DNA from 2 places in the Bifidobacterium sp. UTCIF-1 genome. Region 1 is predicted to be linked to the other one. Evidence: riboswitches for the same ligand, from Rfam matches in the RefSeq annotation. Region 1 holds a riboswitch; the other holds the start of a gene.
The links. A riboswitch is a leader RNA that binds a small molecule or an ion and turns the genes downstream of it on or off. The one in region 1 is predicted to bind thiamine pyrophosphate.

Region 1 (5,107 bases):
ACATATCTGATACTGGCGCAACGATACAAGGAGCTCTTCGGTGACAAGTCGGAAGGAGACAACGCGCCGGGTGACGGCAAGGATGACGACGAAGCTCCGTATGAGCTGGACGGGTATCTGACCGCCATCGATACCGGGCTGATAGACACGGATTACATGAATGCCAACTTCACCAAATGGCTCAAAGCGTTGCGCGAAGAAAGCGCTGAATTGACCAAGGTGACGACGGAATTGCACCGCTCGTTCGCGACGCTCTCGGCCGATGAACAACGACTCGCGGAACTGTTCTTGCGTGACGTGGAACGTGGTGATGTGACCGTCGAGGACGGCATGACATTGCGTGGCTACATCACCCGTTATGCGCGGCGTGAGAAGGACGGACAGATAGACAAGCTCGTGGGCTACTTCGGAGTGCGGCGCTCTCTCGTAGAGGAGTTCATAGGCCAGTTCATCACTGAGGCGAACATCAACGAATTCGGACGGCTTGATGCCTTGTATGACTCCATCGACAAAAAGTTATCGAAATCCACGCTAGAAGTATGGATGGGTGTGATTATTTCACAGCCCAAAGCGAATCGGACAGTGCGAAACCTGCTGAGGCGTTTCGTGTTGGGAGGTGGATTCGATGTCGATGAAACGCTTGAAAAGATGCGAATTGCGAAAGGCGAGGAGGAATCGGACGATACGCCGCGTGATGTAGCCCAACGCTGATACTCTGACAGACAGTCGCAAACCATATGAATGCATGTAAAGTGCGCCATCGTGCACGCACGCGCATTCCCCCCCCGGGATATCGCATGACGCGCAGGAACGCGAAGGAGTAACGCATGACCGAATCCAACCAGCAGTCCGAACACCTCGCCCTGTGGGGCGGCCGCTTCACCTCCGGCCCCTCGCCCGAGCTGGCCCGCCTGTCCAAGTCCACCCAGTTCGACTGGCGCCTCGCGGACGATGACATCGCCGGCTCGCGAGCCCACGCCCGCGCGCTCGGCCGCGCCGGACTTCTGACCGCTGACGAGCTTCAGCGCATGGAAGATGCGCTCGACACCCTGCAGCGCCGGGTGGACGACGGCTCCTTCGCACCCATCGAAGACGATGAGGACGAGGCCACCGCGCTCGAACGCGGCCTGATCGACATTGCCGGTGACGAGCTCGGCGGCAAGCTTCGCGCCGGACGCTCACGCAACGATCAGATTGCCTGCCTGATCCGCATGTGGTTGCGCCGCCACTCCCGCGTGATCGCAGGGCTCCTGCTCGACCTTGTCAACGCGCTCATCGAACAGAGCGAAAAGGCCGGCCGTACCGTGATGCCCGGACGCACCCACATGCAGCACGCCCAGCCGGTGCTGCTGGCCCACCAGCTCATGGCCCACGCCTGGCCTCTCATCCGCGACGTGCAGCGCCTCATCGACTGGGACAAGCGCATCAACGCCTCCCCGTACGGCTCCGGCGCGCTCGCCGGCAACACGCTTGGCCTCGACCCGGAGGCCGTAGCCCGCGAGCTCGGATTCTCCCGCGTGACCGACAACTCCATCGACGGCACTGCCGCGCGCGACCTCGTGGCCGAATTCGCGTTCGTCGCCGCCATGACCGGCGTGGACATCTCCCGTCTCTCTGAGGAGATCATCATCTGGAACACGCAGGAATTCGCGTTCGTGCGCCTTGATGACGCCTATTCCACAGGCTCCTCCATCATGCCGCAGAAGAAGAACCCGGACATCGCCGAGCTGGCCCGCGGCAAGTCCGGCCGTCTCATCGGCGATCTCACCGGTCTGCTGGCCACGTTGAAGGGCCTGCCGACCGCATACGCGCGCGACCTGCAGGAAGACAAGGAAGCCGTGTTCGATCAGGTCGACACGCTGGAGGTGCTGCTGCCCGCCTTCACCGGTATGGTTCGCACCATGCGCTTTGACGCCGACCGTCTTGAAGCCGAGGCTCCCACCGGCTTCGCACTGGCCACCGACATCGCCGAATGGCTGGTCAAGAACGGCGTGCCGTTCCGCCATGCCCACGAGCTCTCCGGCGCATGCGTCAAGATCGCCGAAGGTCGCGGCCAGGAGCTCTGGGACCTGACCGACGAGGACTTCATCGACACCTTCGCCGCATTCCTGCCTGCCGATAAGGCCCCGGGCGTGCGTCAGGTGCTCTCCAGCCACGGTTCTGTGGACTCCCGCAACGGCAAGGGAGGCACCGCCTACGGTCGCGTGCGCGAGCAGATCGCCGATGCCAAGGCGCAGGTCGAGGAGCTCAAGCTCTTCCCGGCTTCCACGTCGGACGGCTCCGCCTACAAGGCGCCCGGCACGTTCTGAGTGCCATACGGCTCCCCCTCGCGCGAGAGGGGAGCTTTTTCATTTGTCCATATGTCACAGAGGGTCTCTACACTGGGCAACTGTAACGAACGGGAGCCGAAAGGCTGAGAGGAAGCGCCAGCTTCGACCGGGGAACTTGACGCGGGTCATGCCGCCGTAAGGAATCGTTGTTGAGCGGTTTGCCAAGTTGCCCGTAGCAGTCTTCAGTTTCCGTGAACACAACTAAGCCGTACAGGCTGTTTGTTGGCGTAGCCAATGCGCCGAAAAACAGGCTGGCGGTCGCATGACAGGGTTCATGAATGGGCGCACCACTTACGGTACGGTTCGTTTCGTGCGCCCTTTTTTAGTATTCGGAAAGGGGACCGCAATGCAGGTCAACGGAGAGCAGGTCAAGCTCGAGCAGCCGGTCAGTGTGGCCGACTATCTCGAAACGCATGGATTCCGCGCCGAGCGTGTGGCCATCGAACTCAATGGCGAGATTATCCCACGCGAGAAACGTGCCGGAACCATGCTCGACGACCAATGCGTCATGGAGATCGTGCAGTTCGTGCAGGGTGGCTGACTTCGCGCTTCACCCGTCGGCTCCATTGGCCTCCAGTGACAAGGAGAGCCGGAAACATCATCAATCCAATGAAGGGAACATCATGAGCAATATCAATCCGGTCACCGAAGCATCCGTCGAAGCTACGCCGTTGCCGCCGCAGCCCAAGGTCGTCAATCCGGTCGGCACCGCAGCGCCGATGCTGCCGGTCGAAGACAAACCTCTCAATCTCGGCGGCCATGAATTCGAGTCCCGGTTCATTCTGGGCTCCGGTCGTTACGACCTGAACCTCATCAAGGCCACCGTCGAGCACGCCGGCACGCAGATCGTCACCATGGCATTGCGCCGTGCCCAGACCACCGAGAACAGCGTGCTCGACTACATCCCCGAAGGCATCACACTGCTGCCGAACACCTCCGGCGCGCGCAACGCCGAGGAGGCCGTGCGCATCGCGCGTCTCGCACGAGAGGTGTGCCACACCGATTTCGATGCTCCTATTTATTGTCAAATGGTTGAGAGTGTTGTGTCGTCGGGGTGGTGATGGAGTGTATCCATTGGGTGGCGCGTTGTTCGAGTTCGGGCAGGTTGCGGGTCCCGCGTTCGATTTCGCTGATTCTGCTGGAGGGTACGGCCAATGCCTCGCCGACCTGTTGCTGCGTGATGCCGTGGCTCGTGCGCAGACGGCGTAGTCGCGCGCCGCGTTCCCGCGGTGTTTCTCGTTGTCCTGCGTTGCCGTTGCGTATGGCGAGAAGCGCCTTGTACGCTTCGCGGGCGATGTAGCGTTTGAGGCAGCGGATGATTTCGAGTTTGCTTTTGCCTTCCCTGGTTTTCTTTGACACGTAGTCGCGGGTTGGCTGGTGGTATCTGAGTCTGACGATGGCGATGCGGTGCAGCGCCATGTTGCCTTGCCTGTTGCCGCCCCGGTTGAGCCTGTGGCGGTTGGTTTTGCCGCTGGACGCGGGGATGGGGCACGCGCCGCAGAGTTTGGCGAACGCAGCCTCGTCGCGGATGCGTTCGGGGTTGTCCCCGGCGACGATGGCGATCGTGGCCGCAGTGATGGTGCCGGCGCAGTAGATGTCGAGCAGGGGACGCGCGTTGGCCTCGAGGATGCGGCGCATGCGTTCCTCGAGCAGGTCGGCCTGCTCCTTGAGTGTTTTCCACGCCTTGGCGGCGCTTTTGAGCGCGGTGAGCACGCTGTGTGCGACGAGGCCTCCTGACGGCCGGCATGAGGCAAGGTGGTTCATGCGGGTCTCGGTGCGCAGCCCCCGGTATCGTTCCCTGACCGGTTCGGGGGCGGTGACCAGCAGGCCTCCGGTGGAGTTGGCCAGCATGGTCATCGCCGCGACCAGCTGGGAGCGTTCCGCGTTCAGGTGCCGTAGCGCCTCGACCCAGCCGTCCGAGCTTTTCGGCAGGCTCGTCGCTTCGCCGGCGAGCACGCCGCGCGCGGCGGCGATCGCGTCGATGGGATCGGATTTCCCGTCCTTGCGTCGCACGCCGCGGTTCGGCCTGAGCACCTCGTATACGGGGAACCCTCCGGCCGAGAGCCGTCTGGCCAGCGCCGCGCCGAACGAGTTCGTGCCCTCCACGCCAATTCCGGCACAGCGTGAGGGCTTGCCGAGGGCGTCGATCAGGCGTCCGTATCCGTCCGGGCTGGTCTCGAACGTTTCGGTGGAAATGACCCTGCCGTTCGTGTCGAGCAGGGCGAGGGTGTGGGTGTCGGCATGGGTGTCCACGCCGGCGATGACCGTGGTCGGCGGCTCCATCGTCGTCTCCTTCGTCGGTTCGTTGCCTTCCCGGGGCGTTCCGGCCCAGACAGGACGTTGACGGGACACGCTACCATGGTTCTTGCAGGGATCCGATGGAGCGTCCACGCTCCTATGAGGTCATGCGCCATGCGCCTCCGGGTCGGTGGCCGGGCGGGACAAATCAAAATAAGGACAGGCCCCGCTAGCCGGGGCCGTCAGTCAAGTTTGGGGTCACCGCCAGGCCGCCACTTCCATTATCACCGGCCAGCTAAACCGGCATAACCATTATCAACGTCAAAGTCGAAATCGAGCATGAGACCAAATACCTGCTGCCGGACAACGCCGAAACCATTCGCGCCACCGAAATGCTGGCCAAGGAAGGGTTCGTCGTCATGCCGTACATGTTCCCGGACCCCATCGCCGCACGTCAGCTCGAGGAGGCCGGTGCTGCCGCGGTCATGCCGCTCGGTTCGCTCATCGGCTCCAATATGGGACTGCGTATGCGCGATTTC
Region 2 (5,107 bases), on a different contig from region 1:
CGAAGCCGCCAGCTCCATCGACACTCCGGTGTCGTTCAAGCTGGTGCGTAACTCCGCCACCGAGCTGGAAGGCTTCTACAAGCTCGCCGGCTCCGCCGAGTGGAAGAGCCTCGGCACTGCCACTCTCGGTGAGGATGCGGCCGACAAGCTCGACGTGGGCATCTTCGCCACCTCGAACAATGCCAAGGGCGACTACACCGCCATCTTCGACGGCACTGCGGTGACTGCCAAGGGCGAGCCCGAGCCCTCGCAGCCGACTGTGACCGGCATTGAGGTGAGCGGTCCGGACGACGTCGAGTACACGGTCGGTGAGACGTTCTCGGACAAGGGTCTGACGGTCAAGAAGCTGATGTCCGACAACACCTCGGATGAGGTTGCCGCAGGCGACTACACCCTGTCCGCCGTGGACGCCTCCGGTGTTGTGGTCGATCTGTCCAAGCCGTTCGCGGCTGCGGGCAAGGTCACCGTGACCGTTGCGCTGAAGGACGATGCCACCAAGACCGCCGCTTTCGAGCTGACGGTCAAGGACAAGCCGGTCACGCCTCCTGCCGAGACGACGGTCGATGAGATCGCCGTGACCAAGCAGCCCGCGAAGACCGAGTACACGGTCGGCGACAAGTTCGACGCCTCCGGCCTCGAAGTGACCGCCAAGCTGTCCGATGGTGAGACCCGTGTGCTGGGCTCCGACGAGTACCTGCTCACCGGCTTCGATTCCTCCAAGGCTGCGGACGCTGTGACGGTGACCGTGACCTACACCGGCAAGGACGCGGGCAAGGATCTCAAGCCCGCCACCTTCACCGTGAAGGTCAAGGCGAAGGATGCCGGTTCCGACAATGGCGGCAACGGCAACCAGGGCAACCAGGGTGGCAATGGCAGCCAGAACCAAGGCAACCAGAACCAGTCCGACAAGAACAACAACAAGTCGGACGGCAAGGGTGACGGCAATCTGGTGAATACCGGTTCCGCTGTCGCCGGCGTGGCTGTCGCGATGCTGCTGCTGGCAGTGGCGGGCATCGCGCTGGCCGCCGTGCGCCGCAGTCGCCGGTAGCCGGTAGTCAGCACTCGGCAGTCGATTATCGATAATCGACTACCGAGTGTTCCCGGCAAACGTACGGCTGACAGCCGACCGGCTCGGTGCCGTACGGCACCATATTGCAGGTGCTATGTATGAGGCCGCCGTCCCTTTCCTTCAGGGACGGCGGCCTCGTCGTGTCATCTGGCTGATGCGCGTGTGCCGTTGGCGCCGGTGCGGCGTGTCATGGCCGCAATGTGGTGATGGGCGCGACGATTACTCCGTCCGGACGCGTGAAGCTGTAGGCTCCGGTACCGGTGAGCACCATGAGGAAGCTGGGCTCGGACATCTTGGAGGTATCCAGTCTTCCGGCCAGCTTCAACAGGTTCGAGGCACCCTCGTTGGTTAGTTTGTCTCCTCCGAGTTTGACCTCGATGAGACCATACCGTCCGTCACGCAAATGGACCACGGCATCGCATTCCAAACCGGTCTTGTCACGATAGTGGAACACCTGTCCGCCCAATGCGTCCGCATAGACGCGAAGATCGCGGATGCACATTCCTTCAAACAGTAGGCCGAAGGTCTCCAAGTCACGTAAAATGCCCTGAGGATTCACACCAAGGGCAGCCGCAGCGATGGACGGATCGACGAAATGCCGCGTATCCGCCGATCGAATGGCGGTTTTCGAACGAAGATTCGGATTCCATGCGGGCATGTCCTCGATGACATCCCGAAAGGCTCCATTTCCTTATTTGGACCGTTTTCGTTTCCTTGTTTGGCTGACGGATTTGTAACAGAATTCGTTACACTTCCGTCAGTTACACTTCCGTCAGCCGAGGTGGCAACCCGGCAACCCCGGCAACCCCGGCAACCCCGTCAATCGACATGACAAACCCGGCAATCTGGCCCGGCGCGGGATTTTCCTTGACTCGCAGCCGCTGTGTTTGCTACGGTGACCTCGAAACCGATTCGTAAGGGGCGCCTCTGGCTGAGACGGCATTCGCCGAACCCTTCGAACCTGTGAGCTCATACTCGCGTAGGGACTACGACGGTTGGACGCTTCCGTTCGACTCGAGAGCCGTGTGCGCATTGAGGGAGGAAGCAAGAAAGTGTCAATACGCAAGGAACTGACCGCCCAAAACGTCCTGCTGGGCTTCCAGCATGTGTTCGTCTCCAACGTCTGGCTCGACCCGGTGTTCGTGGCGGGCGCCATCGGCCTGCCGATCGCGTTGTCGTCGAACATGATCAACGCCATCTTCATCGTCTCCGGTCTGGTCACGCTGATTCAGGCCACCCGACTGGTGCGCCTGCCCGTGGTGCAGGGCCCGTCCGCCGCGTTCGACGCGCTGATGATCGCGGCCGGTACCGCCGGCATGCTGGGCGCGGCCAGCTCGTCCATCCTCATCGCCTCGCTGGTGTTCCTGGTACTGTGCCTGACCGGCGTCATCGAACGGATGCGGTTCCTGTTCTCCCCGCTGATCTCGGGTGTGGTCATCTTCATGGTGGGCGTATCCCTGTCCGGGTTCACGCTGAGCGAGTTCCTCGGCGGCGCTCCCGGCGACAAGACGTTCGCCGACCCCCGCATTCTCGCCGTGTCCATCCTGACCACGGCGATCGTGCTGGTGCTGTCCCTGCTTGGCAAGGGGCTGCTCAAATCGTTCTCCTTCCTGATCGCGCTCGTGGTGGGTACTGTGGTCGCCGCCGCGCTGGGCATGGTGGACTTCTCCCCTGTCGCATCAAAGGGCTGGCTTGGTCTGCCGACCTTCCTGCCTTACGGTCCGTTTACGTTCGATTGGAAGATTTTCGTACCGTTCTTCATCGCCTACATGGTCGCCGTGATGGAGGCGCTGGGCGTGTATCAGGCGGCTTCCGAGATTCAGGGCACCCCGCTTGAGCGCAAACAGGTGCGCTACGGCCTGGCCGGCGAGGCGGCCGGTTCCGCCATCTCCTCGCTCATCGGCGGCTTCACGACCACCGCGTACCCGCAGAACGTGGGTCTGCTGAACCTGACCGGTGAAGGCAAGCTGCGCACGCGCACGCCTGTGGTCATCGCCGCAGTGCTACTGCTGATCCTCGGCTTCGTGCCGAAGGCCGGCGCCCTGCTGTCCGTCATCCCCTCGGCGGTCGTCGGCGGCATCTTCCTGCCCGCTGCCGCCAGCCTGATCGTGACGGGCATCCGCACGCTGCGCAAGGTCGCCGACGACGAACGCCGTCAGATGGTGATCGGCATGTCCCTGCTACTCGGCATCGCGTTGCCGAAGGCGCTCGCCGGGCTGACCGGTGGCGCGAGCGTGTTCTTCGGCAACAACATCATGGTCGGCGTATTCTGCGCAATCATCCTCAACGCGCTGTTCGTGGCGCTGCCGGATCTGGTGGCTCGGCATCGCGCGCCGGGTGCCGCTGAACCGGTCGCGAACGTTGCGAATGCTTCCGCGAATGTAGCGGAGGCTACTGCGAACGGTGCAGAGGCTGCTGCGAACGTAGCGGATGCTGCTGCGAACGGTGCTGAGGCCACTGTGAACGTAGCGAAGGCTACTGCAGTCGCGCCATCCACAAATGTTGTGGATAACTCGAACGTCGCCAAGCGGGACTGAGTTCAGCGAACAATAATGCATATCAGGATTCAGACTATTCAGCGGAATCGGAGGGGAGCAGATCAATGACTGCAATGACTGGCGGGACCGATGTGAAGGCCGACGCGGGCCGTATCAAACAGGAGATTCTCGATTTCATCCACACCTACGGCTGCGAGCAGGCACCGGACGAGGCGTTCGACGACTTGGCCCGCGACGTGTTCACATACCAGTACACGTATGACTTGCCGTATCGCCGGTATTGCGCGGCAAAGCGCATCACGCCCGCCTCGTTGCGCGACTGGCGGGAGATTCCGCCGATGCCAGTGGACGGATTCAAGCACCTCACCCTGTCCACCCTCCCCACCGACCAGTGCGAAGCGGTGTTCATGACCAGCGGCACCACGCACGGCGGGGCGATGCGTGGCCGCAACTTCCACCCGGACCTGGAAGTGTGGGATGAGTCGATGATCGTGCCGTTCCGCCATTTCATCATGCCGGACCGCGAACGCATCCGCATCGCCGTGATCTCCCCCGCGTGGGACATGAACCAGAACTCGTCGCTCTCCCGCTACCTCACCAAGGCCGTGGAACAATGCGGCAGCGAGGGCAGCGGCATCTACTTCGACGAGCACGGACTCAAATTCGACGGCATCATCGACTTCCTGAACCGCGCAGTGGCCGACAACGAGCCGGTCATGCTGATGGGCGTTTCGTCGTCCTACCTGTATCTGCTCGACTACCTGCACGAGCACGACCTGACGTTCGCCTTGGCCGCCGACAGCCGCCTGTTCGATACCGGCGGATTCAAGAGCACCAAGCGCGACATCACCGAAGACCAGATGCTCGCCGAACTGGAGCAGACGTTGGGCGTGCCGCGCCACCATTGCGTCAACATGTACGGCATGACCGAGCTCAGCTCCCAGATCTACGACCAGAACATCCTGTCCTGGTACACGGACGGCACCAGCAATTATCTCAAGGCGAACCCCGCATGGGTGCGCACGGTGTTCCTGGATCCGAACACGCTGACGCCCGTCAAGGACGGCGAGACCGGCGTAATCGCCCACTACGACCTGGCCAACTGGAACTCCTGCATCGGCATCCTGACCGAGGACCTTGGCCACCGCACGCCGGACGGATTCCTGCTGCAGGGCAGGGCGAAGGGTGCCGAGGCCCGCGGATGCTCGATTGCGGTGGACGAGGTCATCAGTGCCAACCGCGGGTGAGGCTATGGGCGGCTACTCTATAGGTGATTCCGCTGTCGGCGGCTCTGTTATGGGTGATTCCGCGCTGGGCGTGAACGGTCGTGCGGATGCAATCCGTGCGGATGCATCCCAATCATCCCCGTTATCCTCGCCCGTTACCATCGATGTTTTTCATCTGCCCTCAGGCGTGGAACCCGCGGAATATGCGACCTATGACGTCACCACGGCGGCCGGCGTTCGGCAGTTGCGCTATCCCATGCTCAACGGTTCGGATATCACAGCCCTCGCGCGGCAGCTGACCGAGGCGCGCGCCC

Region 2: another riboswitch for thiamine pyrophosphate. It lies ahead of BW09_RS07015 (solute carrier family 23 protein); the one in region 1 lies ahead of thiS (sulfur carrier protein ThiS).

The regions. Positions count from the first base shown of each region.
Region 1 covers NZ_JFAG01000001.1:78,426-83,532, reverse strand. The annotation lists gene BW09_RS00355 (DEAD/DEAH box helicase family protein) at 1-711, shown strand, start outside; gene argH (argininosuccinate lyase) at 828-2,309, shown strand; TPP riboswitch at 2,389-2,490, shown strand; gene thiS (sulfur carrier protein ThiS) at 2,677-2,871, shown strand; partial or broken gene BW09_RS00340 (thiazole synthase) at 2,954-3,337, shown strand; gene BW09_RS00335 (IS110 family transposase) at 3,345-4,613, opposite strand; partial or broken gene BW09_RS00330 (thiazole synthase) at 4,889-5,107, shown strand, end outside.
Region 2 covers NZ_JFAG01000013.1:35,397-40,503, reverse strand. The annotation lists gene BW09_RS07025 (bacterial Ig-like domain-containing protein) at 1-1,048, shown strand, start outside; partial or broken gene BW09_RS07020 (DUF4143 domain-containing protein) at 1,257-1,739, opposite strand; TPP riboswitch at 1,977-2,073, shown strand; partial or broken gene BW09_RS07015 (solute carrier family 23 protein) at 2,122-3,456, shown strand; gene BW09_RS07010 (CoF synthetase) at 3,672-4,814, shown strand; gene BW09_RS07005 (acyl-CoA reductase) at 4,798-5,107, shown strand, end outside.